DNA from 2 places in the Paraburkholderia aspalathi genome. Region 1 is predicted to be linked to the other one. Evidence: riboswitches for the same ligand, from Rfam matches in the RefSeq annotation. Region 1 holds a riboswitch; the other holds the start of a gene.
The links. Region 1 has a riboswitch for cobalamin ahead of KHO30_RS00100 (CbtB domain-containing protein). Riboswitches for the same ligand answer to the same signal wherever they lie in the genome.

Region 1 (7,401 bases):
CGAGCGGCAATTGCATCTGCCGCTGTCCACCGCGCTGCTCGGCGCGTTCGTGTCGGGCGTGCTGAATCTGTTCCTGTTTCCGCTGTCCGGCAAGCTTGCCGATCGTTACGGCGCGTACCGGCTGTTCTATCCGATTGTGATCACGTGGATGGTGTGCGTGTATCCGCTGTATCACTTCGTCGTGACGAATCCCACGCCGGGGCATCTGTTCATCGCGCAGATGGTCGCAACGGTGTTCCTTGCCGCCATGTCCGGTTCGCACCCCGGCATGCTCGCGACGCTGTTTCCGGTGCGCAGCCGTTCGGCGGGCGTGGCGCTGTCGTACAACATTGCGGTGACGCTGTTCGGCGGCATGGCGCCGCTCACCATCACCGCCTTGACGCATCTGACCGGCAGCAGTTTGACGCCGGCGTTCTACCTGATTTTTGCCGGTTTCGTGTCGCTTGCGATGGTGTATTTCACGCGCTCGGGACGTGAGCCGGGCGGTGCAACGGCGAAGTTCGTCACGCGTTAGCCGCCACTAGCCAGACTGATTAGATGACTCACGAGCTTATTGCATGACCCAGCCTTTGATTACCGATGACGAACGCGCGCCAAATGAACGTCCGGTTGCCGTCGTCGCGAGCCGGCATCTGAGTGTCGCGACGCTTGCGGGTAGCGGCACCGTGCCGGTGTTCGCGAACGGCGACTGGCTTGCGCCGACGCATGACGTCAAGCGTGCCGTGATTCTGATTCACGGACGCCTGCGAAATGCGGACACGTACTTCAATCTGGCGGAGCGCGCGTGCGCACTGGCTGGTGGCGATGCGGCCGATACGCTGCTGATCGTGCCGCAGTTCCTCGCGAGTGCCGACGTTGGCGCGCATGCGTTACCGCCATCCACGCTGCATTGGGAATGGACTAGCTGGATGGGCGGCGACAACGCCGAAGGTCCGGCGCCGCTCAGTTCGTTCGATGTGCTCGACGCCATTCTGCAGACGCTGGCGTCGCGTGAGCAGTTTGCGTCGCTGACCGAGGTGGTGATCGCCGGGCATTCGGGCGGTGGCCAGGTGGTGCAGCGCTATGCCGTGGTGACGCGCGGTGAGGCGCCGCTCGTCGCGCGCGGAATTGCGCTGCGCTATGTGGTCGCGAATCCTTCGTCGTACGTGTACTTCGATGCGATGCGGCCGACAGCATCAGGTGAATTCGTGGCGTTCGATGCGACGGCATGTCCGTCGTTCAATCGCTGGAAGTATGGGCTCGAAGATTTGCCGGCCTATGCTTCGAGCGACGGTGATTCGAGCTCCGCTGATGCGCTCGAATCACGCTATGCGCGTCGTGACGTCACCGTGCTGCTCGGCGGCGCGGATTGCGATCCGCAGCATCCGGCACTCGACCGTTCATGCGCTGCGCAGACGCAGGGCGAGCATCGGTTGGGGCGCGGATTGGCTTACGCGCGCTATATGGCGTCGCGGCATCCGGAACGGGCGCTGAAGCATCGTACGTTTGTGATCGACGGCGTCGGGCACGACGCGAAGGGGATTTTTGCATCGGCGCAGGGGCTGGCGGCGTTGTTCGGCAAGGCATGAACCGTGCTACTGCGATAAGGCCAGCTTTCAAAGGACTGTGCCGACATGAACAAGACCAGAATTCTCGCGGCCGCGATCGCCGCTGTATCACTTGGCGCCTTGCTGCCGTGCAGCGCGAATGCTGACGATGCGCCTAGCCCGTGTGCATCGCTCAAACGGATCGTCGCGGCGGCGCCGGACGGCCTGGCTTCGCTGACACCGGATGACGGCAAGGGCGTCGCGCAACCCTACGGCGATGACGCCCAGTGTTCGGCGAGCCGCGGGAGTTATCAATGCACGTGGACGCCGCATCACGACGCCGGTTCGAGCGCGGACGCGCTGCAGGGTGTCGCGGCGGACATCGCCTCGTGCCTGCCGGACGCGACGCATGATCAGAATTCACCGGGACGTCAGCATTTTTATCTTGGCACGCGCGCCAAACGGACCGATATCACGTTGACGCGGGCTGATTCGAGCAAGTTGAGGCTGGTTGTATCGGGCAAGTGAGCGGGCACGTGCGTTTCGGACTATCCGAGCGTAGCCGTTATTGTGATGCTGGCCACCATGTCCAGCCGCGTCGCGCGCGGCGCAACTCGACCATCGAGAGCGGCGCGATTTCGATGCGTGGAAACACAGCCGGCGGCGCGCCGAGTGCATGAACGATCGCGGCCCGGATCACAGGCGCGTGCGTGACGGCGACCACGTTGTGCGTGTTGCCCGGTATGACGCCCTCGCTCAACGTATCGCTCAACGCACCGTTTAGCGCATCGAGCCACTGTCCCACCCGCTTCACGAGTTGACTGAACGACTCGCCGCCGTGCGCGGCCGCGTCGGGATCGTGTGTCCATGCGGCGAGGTCGTGTGGTGCTTCGACCGCGAGATCGGCAAGGCGGCGGCCGTGCCACCGGCCGTAGTCCATATCTGCCAGCCGCTCGTCGACCGATGCCGCGGCGCCGAGCCCCAAGGCCGACGCCGTATCGCGCGCACAAACGGCAGGACTGACGAAAACCGCCGCGTCATCCGGAATCGACAGACGCGCTCGTGCGGCGGCGGCTTCGGCGAGGCCGCGTGCGTCGAGCGGGTCGTCGGCAGGGAAGCGGCCCGCGCGCATCGCCGCGGTCGATGCGTGGCTGATCAGTAACAGCCGTATGTCCATTCAATTGATTTCCATAAAGACCGGACTAGAGCGGGACGCCGCGTACATGCTTTGCATTGCCGGGAGGCAAAGTTTAGCGCGTAGAATAGCGTCACTGCGAAGCACGGAAGCCGGTGAGAGCCCGGCGCGGTCGCGCCACTGTAATCGGCATTCATGAGCCGAAAGCCAGACCTGAGCTTCGCACCATCCCTCTTCAATCGACTATCGGGGCGCGTTACCCCCAGGAGATGTCCATTATGTCCAACGCTGTTTTCGATTCCACGACACAGCCCGTCGCCCAACCCACGCCGATTCCGCTGCGTGAACTGCTGCCTTGGGTCGTGTTCGGCGGCTTGCTGTTGTTGCTTGCGCTGTATTTCGTTGGTGCGGAGCAGGGCGCCACGTCGCTGGTGCCTGGCATGTATGTGCACGAATTCGTGCACGACGGCCGCCATCTGCTCGGCTTTCCCTGCCACTAACGGAGTCGAACATGGTCGGTAAATTGTTGGTACGCGGGATGCTTGCAGGCATCGCCGCGGGATTGCTCACGTTCGGCTTCGCGAGACTGGTGGGCGAACCGCAGGTCGATCAGGCGATTTCCTTCGAGGAAAAGGCCGACGCCGCCAAAGGCGAAGCGCCCGAACCCGAACTGGTGAGTCGCGGCACCCAAGCTGGGCTGGGATTGTTGACGGGCGTGGTGACGTACGGTGCCGCGTTCGGCGGCCTGTTCTCACTGGTGTTCGCCTATGCGTACGGTCGCGTCGGCACGCTGAGTGCACGCGCGTTGTCCGCATGGCTCGCGCTTGGCGCGTTTATCACACTGGTGATTGTCCCGAACATCAAGTACCCGGCGAATCCCCCTTCGGTGGGCGACCCCGAGACGATCGGGATGCGGACCGGCTTGTTCTTCCTGATGATTGCGATCTCGCTGGCGGCAATGGTGTTTTCGCTGAAGGTTCGACGCCGCGCGGCACTGAAGCTGGGCGCATGGAATGGTTCGATCGTGGCGGGCGTGGTGTTCGTTGCGATCATTGCGGGCGTGCAACTGTCGATGCCGACGATCAACGAAGTGCCGGCGGCTTTTCCGGCGGTGCTGTTGTGGAAATTCCGCGTCGCGGCCATCGGCATGCAGGTGATCATGTGGACAACCCTTGGGCTGCTGTTCGGCGCGCTCGTTGAGCGAAGCAAATTGCTGGCTCCCGCGAGCCGCAGCGCCGCGAAGTCTGCTTACCTTTGATGTGAACGGCGTGACCGTGCGAGCCGCGGTCACGCCGACGTGCAGCGCGAGAGAAGCCAAATACATCAAGTACTTGGCGCGTTTGCCGGAATGTTATCCACAGGCTTGTGAACGTTTTCTGTGGATAAGCCACCCCTCTGCAATGCGCCGCTCCGCGCCAACCGTGTCGGCGATCATCGCTGCGTCCCCCCGCACCGCAAGCAACAAACCGATCTGCGTCAAGCACTTAGGTACGATGCCCCGTTGTTATCAACAACCCTATGAACATTTTCTGTGGACAAGTGCCATGGCCGCATAACGTTATGCAAATCGCTTGGTTGCCCGAAGCCGGGGCAAATCCGACACTCACTCCAATCTCAAGCAAACCGAGTCTGGAGCCATGTCGAACACATCAAGCCTGCGCCCATCGTGGGCCACTCGCATCACGGCACTTCTGCTGCTGGCCGCATCGGCACTAACGACGACAACGGCCATCGCCGCGCCACCTTCGGGCGATCCGATCCTGATAGGCGTCAGCGGCCCGCTGACCGGCCAGAACGCTCAGTACGGCGCGCAATGGAAAGCTGGTTTCGATCTTGCATTGGATGAGATCAACAGCCACAACGGCATCAACGGCCGTCCGCTGAACTACGTCTTCGAAGACAGCCAGAGCGATCCACGCCAGTCCATCACGATCGCGCAGAAATTCGTCAACGACCCGCGCATCCTTATCGAACTCGGCGACTTCTCGAGTCCCGCTTCGATGGCAGCGTCGCCGATTTATCAGCATGCCGGCCTCGTGCAACTCGGCTTCACCAACTCGCATCCTGACTTCACCAAAGGCGGCGACTACATCTGGAGCCCATCGGTCAGCCAGGCCGACGCGCAGCCGCTGCTTGCCGACCTCGCCGTGAAAACGCTCGGCCTCAAGCGCATTGCCGTGCTCTATCTGAACACCGACTGGGGACGCACCAGCAAGGACGTCTTTGTCAAAGCCGCCAATGAACGCGGCGCGCAAGTCGTTGCGGCCGAAGGCTATCAGTCGGCCGAGAAAGATTTCCGCGCGACGCTGGTCCGCGTGAGCGCCGCGAATCCGGATGGCATCGTGCTGATCTCGTACTACTCCGACGGCGCGCAGATCGCCCGCCAGGCGAGAACTAGCGGCATCAACCTGCCGATTGCTGCGGCCAGTTCCGTGTATTCGCCGAAATTCCTCGAACTCGGCGGTGAGGCCGTCAATGGCGTGGCGACGAACACCAGCTTCTTCCCCGGTGAATCCGGGCCTGAAGTGCAAAGCTTCGTTAAACGCTTCGAGGCGAAATACCACCGCGAGCCGGACGCGTTCAACGCGTATGCGTATGACGCCGTCATCATCTCCGCCTATGCGCTGCGCGCCGGCGGTCCTGACCGCAAGGCCGTGCGCGATGCGCTGCCGAAGCTGCACGACATTCCGAGCGTCGTGTTCGGCAAGGCCAATTTTGATCCGGCGACGCGTCGTGTGATCGGCGTAAAAAACATCAACGTGGTGGTGAAGAACGATAAGTGGACGTTGCTTGAGAGTAAGGCGACGGTTGCGCAGAAGTAGGCGTTCCGCTAGCGGTCTTGCTCTCCGAACATTCACAACATTCACGACTTTTGCGCCATGAGCCTTTTACTCGACCACATTGTGATTCGCGTCCACGATCTGACGCAGACCATTGAAAACTTCACTGCGCTCGGTTTCACCGTGCAGCAAGGCGGCACCCATGCCGATGGCGTGACGCATAACGCACTGATCGGTTTCGCGGACGGCAGTTACATCGAGCTGATCGCCTTTTTGCAGGCGGCGCCGCAACGTCGCTGGTGGGACGTGGGGCAGCGTCACGGCGATGGATTTGTTGATTACGCGTTGCTGCCGTCGAGCGTGGGCGCAGTAATCGATGCCGCTCATGGACGAGGTCTGCTATACGACGGTCCGCAGGCAGGTGGGCGTGTGCGTCCGGATGGCGCGCGGCTCGAGTGGCAGACCGGCCGGCCGCAAACCAGCGACTTGCCGTTCCTGTGCGGGGATATCACGCCGCGTCATCTGCGTGTCGCTGAGGGCGCGGTGCGTGAACATAAGAACGGCGTGCGAGGGGTGGCGAGTTTGACGGTCGCTGTGAATGATCTGACGGCGAGTTTGCAGCGGTATCGGGCGTTGCTCGGTATCGGTGAAGGGGAGACGCGGACGGTGGCTTTGCCGGGGCTGGGGGCGGTGTCGGCGACGGTGTCGATTGGTGATACGTCCGTTGTGTTGCTGAGCCCCGTGCACGTCGATGCCGCGAGCGTTACCGCCGAGGGCGCGGCGTTGCGCCGGCAATTGGCCACGCGTGGGGAAGGGGTGTTTGGTGTTGCTTTGCGCGCTGATGGTAAAGCACAGCCGGAGGTGCTCGACCGTGATCGCACGCATGGCGCGTGGTTCGAGATCACTGCGGGGTGAGGGGAATCGCTTTTCGGCGCGCAGCGCTTGGTAAGTTAAGTGGATCAAGCAGTTGGCGCTGTTGTGGGGTTGTTATCCACAGGCTTGCGAACATTTTCTGTGGACAAGTTCACAACAGCTGCTGGCCCTGAATACCGTGGGCAAACAAAATCCGAATTCCATCGCCGCTTAGGCGCTCCTATTCCTAAGCGCCCAATTGAACACGCTCCGCGTTCTGGTGGCCGGCTGCGTCAACCGATCAAACAACTGGGCGACGGCGCCATCGAGTTGAGCGAGCGCTGGTGCCTTTGCCGGATCGACATCAACGGCAGCAGTCATCGGCACGGGCCCTTCCAACTCGTCACGTGTAGTCACTGCTACGCCACCGTTGTACCTGGCGATCAACGAGTCCAGCCGCGCAACGATCGATTCCACATGCGCAGCGCTAACATTCGCCGCATTGAGCGACACATCTTCCGACGACGTGACTCGCCGCGAAGGATCACTCAGCACTCGAGCCCAATGCAAGCAGCACAGCAGCGACCCGGTGGCAAGTTCAACGCCGGGATTCCACACCACCACCCGCTGTGTCTGCAGTGGTTTCAACGCGATCCGTAGATCATGCCAGGCTCGATCGAGCTTGCGCATGACCGACGCCGTCTCGGGCGCTTGAGCAGTCGAGCCAGCAAGCCGCACCACTTCGCGCAGTGCGCCAAGCACAGCCCCAAGCCTCGCCTCTACGTGCCGGGTCGCCGCAAGCGGCATCATCAGAATCGCGACCGCAAACGACACGAGGCAACCGACCAGTACTTCTTCGATCCGCAACTCGACCAGCGGTCCCATTGCGAAGCCCAACTCGCCGTAAACGAGCCCGACGAGCACGGTAATGAAAAACACCCCCGGCGCATACGCACTCAGGATGTAGTAAGCCCATCCGAATACGCACAGGATCATCGTGGCCACGAGCAACACGGACGAGTCGTGCAGCGGCGCGACGAGCAACACGCTGACTAACGCGCCCGCCAGCGTTCCGGCGAGGCGCTGTGCGCCGCGATAGACCGTGTCC
Region 2 (7,401 bases), 2.4 Mb from region 1:
GACGCGTCGATGACGCAGATTGTCGGTGAAGTCGATGCGCTGCTGGCGGCGCTGGCGGCTGATCGTGATGGGCTCGGCACGCGTGGTCCCGTTTGCCTTGCGGGGCATTCTGCGGGCGGGCAATTGAGTGCGCTTTATCGCACGCATGAGTCTGTCGTGCACGCCATGCCGATCAGCGCACTGGTGGACCTGGAACCGATTGCGATGTCATGGCTCAACGAGAAGCTGCAGCTAACGCCGGCGGAGATCGATGCGTATAGCCCGATGCGGCACATCGGCAAAGGTGTGCCGATGACTGTTAGCGTCGGCACGGCCGAGTTGCCGGAACTGGTTCGGCATTCAGAGGAATACGTGGCGGCGTGCCGGCAAGCGGGTGAGCAGGTGGAGTTCGTGCCGCTCGCCGGGTGTAATCACTTTACTATCCTTGAAGACCTTGCGCGGGCCGATGGGGTGCAAATGGAGGCGTTGGTGAAGGGAATGGGGCGCAGGTGACCCACTGTGCTCACTGATACCACCGCGGCGTGTAAACCCATTCATCGCCATCGATACCGTTAGCAAACGCGCGTGTCGTCGACGACCCGACGATCACCATCGTGCGCATGTCCACATCGGAGGAACGCAGTTCACCGAGCGTGATCGTGCGCAGTGTGCTACCCGGTCTGCCGATATCGCGGCCGAGCACGACTTTCGTCGCGGCAGTGCGATATTTCCGCACGATATCCAGCGCTTTATCCAACTGCCACGGGCGTGCGCGAGAGATCGGGTTATAGAACGCCATCACCAGATCTGCTTCGGCCGTATGCCGAAGGCGTTTTTCGATGATGCTCCACGGTTTCAGATTGTCGGACAGCGACAGCATGCAGAAGTCATGGCCCAACGGCGCGCCCGCTTGCGCTGCGGTTGCCATCGCAGCTGATACCCCCGGCACGATGGCGAGTTGGACCGCCCGCCAGTCGGCGTTCGTCGAAGCGCCTTCTTCGAGCGCTTCAAGCACCGCAGCCGCCATTGCAAACACGCCAGGGTCGCCCGAGGACACCATCACGACTGACCGTCCAGTGCTCGCAAGTTCGAAGGCGTGGCGCGCCCGCTGCATCTCTTCGCGATTGTCCGTGCCGTGTACGCGCTGGTCGGCACGCAAGGGGCCGGCCATTTTCACGTAGGTTTCGTAGCCGAGAATATCGGTGGCTTCGTTCAGCGCCGTTCGGGCGGCAGGCACCATCAGCTCCGCGTTGCCGGGGCCGAGGCCGATCACGGTCAAGCGGCCGCGCGTACGGCCAATTGTGTCCGGGTCGATTGCCAGCGCTGCTAGCGCGAGCGCGACCCCTGCGTCCGCGTCGTCATGCAAGGTTTGATAAGGGACGCGCAGCGCGGCATGCAGCAAATTGCTCGGCGGCTCACCGTCCTCCGGACCCGCCTGGGCAAAACGCAGCGGCACGTTCAGGCTCGCTGCGGCATCGGCGAGCGCGGGGTTCGCCATGTGTTCGGAAGGAGTCAGCAATGCTGCGAGCGAAAGCGGTGCAAGACCGTGCGCGTTCAATGCCTCATGTACGAGCGCGGCGATTCGCTCGCCGGAAGCAGGCAACGTGTCAGCAGTGGAATTTGCGCCCGGGTCCGTATCCGTATTGGAATGCCCACCGGCACTCGGAACCGCCACTGCCGCCACGACACTCCGCGGATGAATCACCAACTCATCATCGCGCCCATCCCACGCACGCGGCGTCACGCGGATCGCGAGACGTGCCGATTCCGAGCGCGGCAATTGCGCGTCATCGAGCCACGGCGCTTCACCTTCGATGCGTGTGCGTTCACCTGCCAGCAGATCCGACACGAAGCGCTTACCTTGCGCTATATCGGCAAGCGCATAGCCCTCAGGCGGATTGAGCACACACGTGCCGAAGCGCAATTCGCCACTCGTTGTGATCGCTGGCGACACGTTCAACGCAGCCGCAATCTCGCGAGCCATCACGTTGACGCCGGCAAGGCCGCCGAGTAAGGGCACGACCGCACTGCCGTCTTCTGCAACGGCCAGCACCGGAGGCTCGACGCCTTTATTCGACAGCAAGGGCGCCACGCAACGGATCACGATCCCGGCAGCGCACAGCGCGATGATTGGCGTACCGCGCGCATACAGATCACACAGATGCGCGCGGAGCTCCGTGTATGAGACGTCAGCCTCGACTCGCCCCTGCAAGGCATGAACCTCGCAGCCTGCATACAGCATCTGGATACGCCGCGCGGTCTCCAACGCGCCCGCACCGAGAATCACGATCGCGGGGGACGTCATCCTTGCCATTTTTCCCCCGGCACCACGAGTAGCGAAAAATACGGCGAGGCCATCGGATCGACTTCGTCGAGCGGCACGATGCGCTGATTGCCCATGGTCGCGCGTTCGACGTAAAGCGCACGATGCGCGAGCCCCAGTTCGCCGAGCACGCGCCGCACCTTATCGAAATTGCGGCCCAGTTTCATAATGACGGCTGCGTCCGCATCGGCCAGACGTCGGCGCAATTCGTCTTCGGGCAACACGCCGGAGAGCACCGACAGACTCTGATTGCGATACACCAGCGGCGAGCCAAGTACCGCTGCGCCACCGAGCATCGAGCACACGCCGGGTACGACTTCAGCCTCGAACCGGGCTGCGAGACGGTCGTGCAAATACATATACGAGCCGTAGAAAAACGGATCGCCTTCGCAAATCACCGCGACATCGCGGCCCGCGTCGAGATGGCCGGCGACGACCTCTGCAGCGGTGTCGTAGAAGTCGGCGATGATCGCTTCATACGAAAGCGGCGGTTCGAGCGCTTCGGTCGTGACAGGATAGACGAGCGGCAGATGCTGTTGAGCGTCATGCAAATGCGCCTCGATGATGCTGAAGGCGTTGCCCTTCTTACCCTTCGCGACGAAATACGCGACCACGGGTGCCGCTTTCAGCAAACGCAGCGCTTTCAGCGTGATGAGTTCCGGGTCGCCGGGGCCGACGCCGAGTCCGAATAAACGTCCTTGCACGGTCATTTACTCGACCTCCGTCGCGAGCGCGTTCACAGCAGCGGCGGCCATCGCGCTGCCGCCGCGTCGTCCGTGAACCACGACGAAGGGCACGCCGCGGCTGTCTTCGGCCAGCATCGCTTTCGATTCGGCCGCGCCGACGAAACCGACCGGAAAGCCTAGGATCAGCGCGGGCTTTGGCGCACCGGCATCGAGCATATCGAGCAGATGAAAGAGGGCGGTCGGCGCATTGCCGATCACGACGACGCTGCCGGCCAGCTGCGGCCGCCACAATTCGAGCGCGGCCGCCGAGCGCGTATTGCCGAGTTCGCGCGCGAGCGCAGGCACGTCCTGATGCGTCAGCGTGCAGATCACGTCGTTGTTGACGGGAAGTCGTGCGCGCGTGATGCCTTGCGCCACCATGCCGGCATCACACAGAATCGGCGCGCCTTGCGCGAGCGCCGTACGGCCCGCGGCGCCTGCGCCTTCGGAAAACTGAAGATCTTCAACGACGTCGATCATGCCGCAGGCGTGGATCACGCGCACCGCGAGTTTCTCGAGGTCGGCAGGGATACGCGATAAGTCGGCCTCCGCACGTATCGTCGCGAAGGATTGGCGATAGATCTCCTGACCGTCGCGAATGTAATCAAGCATCTGAGGGGCTCCGGGCCGGGTGTGCCAATGGGTCGAGCATATCGGCGGCCTGTTCGATCGTGAGTTGGTGCGCGACGCACGAGCCGAAACCCGGCTGGCCGTCGCGGCGATAAAGGTCGTAGATGCCGGGCGCTGCGGCCAGCAGCGTGTAAGGCGCGCAATGTGCGGCGGCGCATGAGCGCGGACAGCCGCTCAGATGGACATCGACGCCGTCAGGTAAGCGATCTGCTAGAAGTAACGCGTCGGCTTTGGTGTCAGAGAGGCTTTTTGCGCAGCCTGTGGAACCGGCGCAGGCGATCAAACGCGCCATAGGCTGCGCGGGATCGCAGGCGAGGCCTAGCGCGTTCATTTCAGCGAGCACGGTGGGCGCGGCATCGGCTGCGATATCGGGCAGCAATACGCTTTGCCAGGGCGTCATGCGCAGCGTGCCGTTGCCTTGCTGTTGCGAGAGCGTGGCGAGGCCGCGCAAGGTCGTGGCGTCGAGGCGTCCGAGCGGCGGTTGGCCGCCTACGTGCAGCATTCCCACAACTCGCTGTGCGTGCGCGCCGAGTCGCAAAGTGGCATCGGCAGGTGTGGGGCGTTGCCAGTTTGCAAGCGATGTGTCGCGTGACAGCCGGAAATCGACGTACGTTTGAGCGTGCTGCAATACGGCGTCGATGGAATGCGCGGCGAGCAGGTGACGCATGCGCGTGTCATCTGGAGCGGCCAGATCGAGGAACGTGTGCAGCAGCGCGCAGACGAGGTCTGTGACTTGCGAAGGCAGCACGGCGGCGAGAGCGCCGGCGTAGTTCGGACGAGAATGGTCAACGGCGCTATGCGCGATGTGTTGGAAGGCATCGGAGTTCGCCGCAGCTGACGGGCAACCCGCCAATCCGAACACAAATCGCACACCGTCTTCGGCCTGCGTCGCCGCGAGCCAGACATCATGCGGATGATCCAGTCTGGCAAGACGCTCACCACCATCGAGCAGAAGCGCGAATTTCGGCGATAGCGCCGCGAAACGCGCTTCGGATTGCAGCAAGGTGAGCAGTTCAACGCAAAGCGGCCTTGTATCGAACAGCGCAAACGGATCGCGTCCGGCAGTCGGGCTCACCATCACATTGCGAACATCGTCCGCAGCGGACGCCGAAATTGAGCCAGGAGTTTGTTGTGAGCTCGTGAGCAGCAAGCTGACAGCATCCGCTGCACCGCCCGTCGGAATCGGCCCAAGCCCCGCCTCGACCAGCGCCGCGATCAACGCCGCCTCATGCCCGCTTCGCACACCACGCACCTGCAGATTCGCGCGATTGGTCAGCTCGACCACGCCCGCCCCATACCGCTCGCTGACATCAGCAATCACCGCAGCCTGCGCCGCACTCAACTCGCCTCCGGGCAATTTAATCCGGCAAATCCCCCCATCACGCGCCGCGACGATGCGCAGCAGCCCCGGACACGCCGAGGGCCGCAGCACGAGAGCCGCGTCGGACAAAGCAGTGGAGGGCGAAGCTTGATTCAAGACGGACACCGGGTTGAGCGTCGCGCGACGGCCCGAGCAAGCCGCAAAGCGGCCGTTGCTACGGCATCGGTACACCCCGCCCGATGTAGGCTGGCACGAACAGTCTGGCCGGCAGGTCTCCTGGCTCGCAGGTCATGGTCCGCCGCGGCCTTCCCGGTCGAACCAGTGGCGCGGAGCGCAGGCGGACTCGCTGCATACAGTTGCGGGGGCAGCCACAGCGACACTGTGTTCCCTCTTCGGCCCCGAAGGGCACCGGCGGCTGTATTATGCCTTTTTTCGAACAGCACAACGAGGCTGGACGCTTTGATCGGCGTGGCACAGCGCATTATTTGAAGATACAGAAAGAGGATGGATGCATGCCGGCGTGGCTGACCGTGGTGGGCATAGGCGATGACGGCTTCGCCGGCTTGGGGAAGCCCGCGCGGCGTGCTTTGCTGGAAGCGTCGGTGGTTTATGGCGGCGAACGGCATCTGGCGATGCTGCCCGCGCGCCTCGCCGCGCGCCGCGCGGCATGGCCGAAGCCGTTCGATCTCGCGCCTTTGCTGGCGGAGCGTACAGGGCCCGTGTGTGTGCTGGCGAGCGGGGATCCGATGCTGTTCGGCGTCGGCGCGACTCTCGCGCGGCAGTTGCCAGCGGGTGATTTGCGGGTGCTGCCTGCGCCGTCGTCGTTGTCGCTGGCGGCCGCGCGGCTTGGCTGGCCGCTGCAGGACGTCGCCACGGTTTCGCTGGTGGGACGGCCGTTGCCGACGCTGAATGCTCATCTGCACGACGGCGCGCGCGTCTTCGTGCTGAGTGCCGACGGGCGCACGCCTGCAACGCTGGCCGAACTGCTGAATGCACGCGGTTTCGGCGCGACGCGGATGACCGTGCTGGAACATCTGGGCGGTGATCTGGAGCGGTGCATAGATGGCCGCGCGGACCAGTGGCCCGCAGGGGAAGTGGCGGCGCTGAACTTGATCGCGCTTGAATGCCGCGCAACGGAAGGCGCCCCGCGTCTGCCGCTGACGGTCGGTTTGCCCGACGATGCCTTTCGCCACGACGGTCAGTTGACCAAACGCGACGTTCGCGCGATCACACTGGCGCGCCTCGCGCCGACGCCCGGCGAATTGCTATGGGACGTGGGCGCGGGCAGCGGCTCGATCGGCATCGAATGGATGCGCGCACACCCGACTTGCCGCGCGATCGCGATCGAAGGGCACGCGGAGCGGCAGCGCTTCATCGAACACAATCGCGATGCGTTGGGCGTGCCGGGTTTGCAACTGGTGGCCGGCCGCGCGCCTGATGCGCTGGAGGGATTGGCTGTGCCGGATGCCGTGTTCATCGGCGGTGGGGTGACGGTGCCGGGCGTGCTCGACGCCTGCTGGGCGCGTCTGCGCGACGGCGGACGTCTGGTGGCCAATGCCGTGACCTTGCAAGGCGAGGCAGCGCTGGCGGCGTGGCGTGAGCAACACGGCGGCACGTTGACTCGCATCGCGCTGGCTGACGCGCAGCCGCTCGGCGGCTTCGATACGTGGCGCCAGGCGTTGCCGATTACGCTGCTGGAGGTGACGAAGCTGGCCAGCAGCGCGAGCGCCACATGCAGCACGTCCACCGGTTCAACCGACTCACCATTCCATCCGTAATGCGCGAAGAAACGCCCGAACAACCCGCGCCGCTGCGTAGCGGCTACACGACCGGCAGTTGCGCCACCGCGACGTCGCTCGCGGCCGCGCGTCTATTGCTCGCGGGTATCGTCAGCGAGGTCGCGGAGATCGTGTTGCCGAAGGGCCAGCTCGTGCCGATGCCACTGGTGTTCTGCCGCCTGACCGCCGATGGCGCGGAAGCCGGCACAGTAAAAGACGCAGGCGACGACCCCGACGTGACACACGGCGCTATCGTATTCGCCCGCGTGCGCTTGCTTGCCGAACCGGGCGTGATCTTCCGCGCGGGGCCAGGCGTTGGCACGGTGACACGCGCCGGCCTCACGCTGCCAGTCGGCGAACCGGCGATCAATCCCGTCCCGCGCAAGATGATGACCGAGCATCTGACCGAACTCGCCGCGGAACATGGATACACTGGCGGCTTCGAAGTGACGATCGGCGTCGAAGGCGGCGAAGCACTCGCACTGAAAACGATGAACCCGCGCCTCGGCATTCTCGGCGGCCTGTCGATTCTCGGCACCACCGGCATCGTGCGGCCGTTTTCGTGCTCGGCCTATATCGCCTCGATTCATCAGGGCATCGACGTCGCGCGTGCGAACGGTTACCTGCATCTCGCGGCCTGCACCG

Region 2: it holds a riboswitch for cobalamin, as region 1 does, so the genes downstream of both, cobG (precorrin-3B synthase) here and KHO30_RS00100 (CbtB domain-containing protein) in region 1, are expected to answer to the same signal.

What each region holds. Positions count from the first base shown of each region.
Region 1 is NZ_CAJNBA010000001.1:24,920-32,320, reverse strand. Features, by position in the region: gene KHO30_RS00120 (MFS transporter) at 1-514, shown strand, start outside; gene KHO30_RS00115 (alpha/beta hydrolase) at 558-1,568, shown strand; gene KHO30_RS00110 (hypothetical protein) at 1,614-2,054, shown strand; gene KHO30_RS00105 (histidine phosphatase family protein) at 2,092-2,703, opposite strand; adenosylcobalamin (AdoCbl) riboswitch at 2,799-2,886, shown strand; gene KHO30_RS00100 (CbtB domain-containing protein) at 2,940-3,161, shown strand; gene KHO30_RS00095 (CbtA family protein) at 3,173-3,919, shown strand; gene KHO30_RS00090 (ABC transporter substrate-binding protein) at 4,299-5,483, shown strand; gene KHO30_RS00085 (VOC family protein) at 5,541-6,356, shown strand; gene KHO30_RS00080 (FUSC family protein) at 6,525-7,401, opposite strand, start outside.
Region 2 is NZ_CAJNBA010000001.1:2,382,815-2,390,215, forward strand. Features, by position in the region: gene KHO30_RS10545 (alpha/beta hydrolase) at 1-492, shown strand, start outside; gene cobJ (precorrin-3B C(17)-methyltransferase) at 503-2,284, opposite strand; gene KHO30_RS10555 (precorrin-2 C(20)-methyltransferase) at 2,281-3,012, opposite strand; gene KHO30_RS10560 (precorrin-8X methylmutase) at 3,013-3,639, opposite strand; gene cobG (precorrin-3B synthase) at 3,632-5,143, opposite strand; cobalamin riboswitch at 5,228-5,406, opposite strand; gene cbiE (precorrin-6y C5,15-methyltransferase (decarboxylating) subunit CbiE) at 5,491-6,756, shown strand; gene KHO30_RS10575 (cobalt-precorrin-5B (C(1))-methyltransferase) at 6,756-7,401, shown strand, end outside.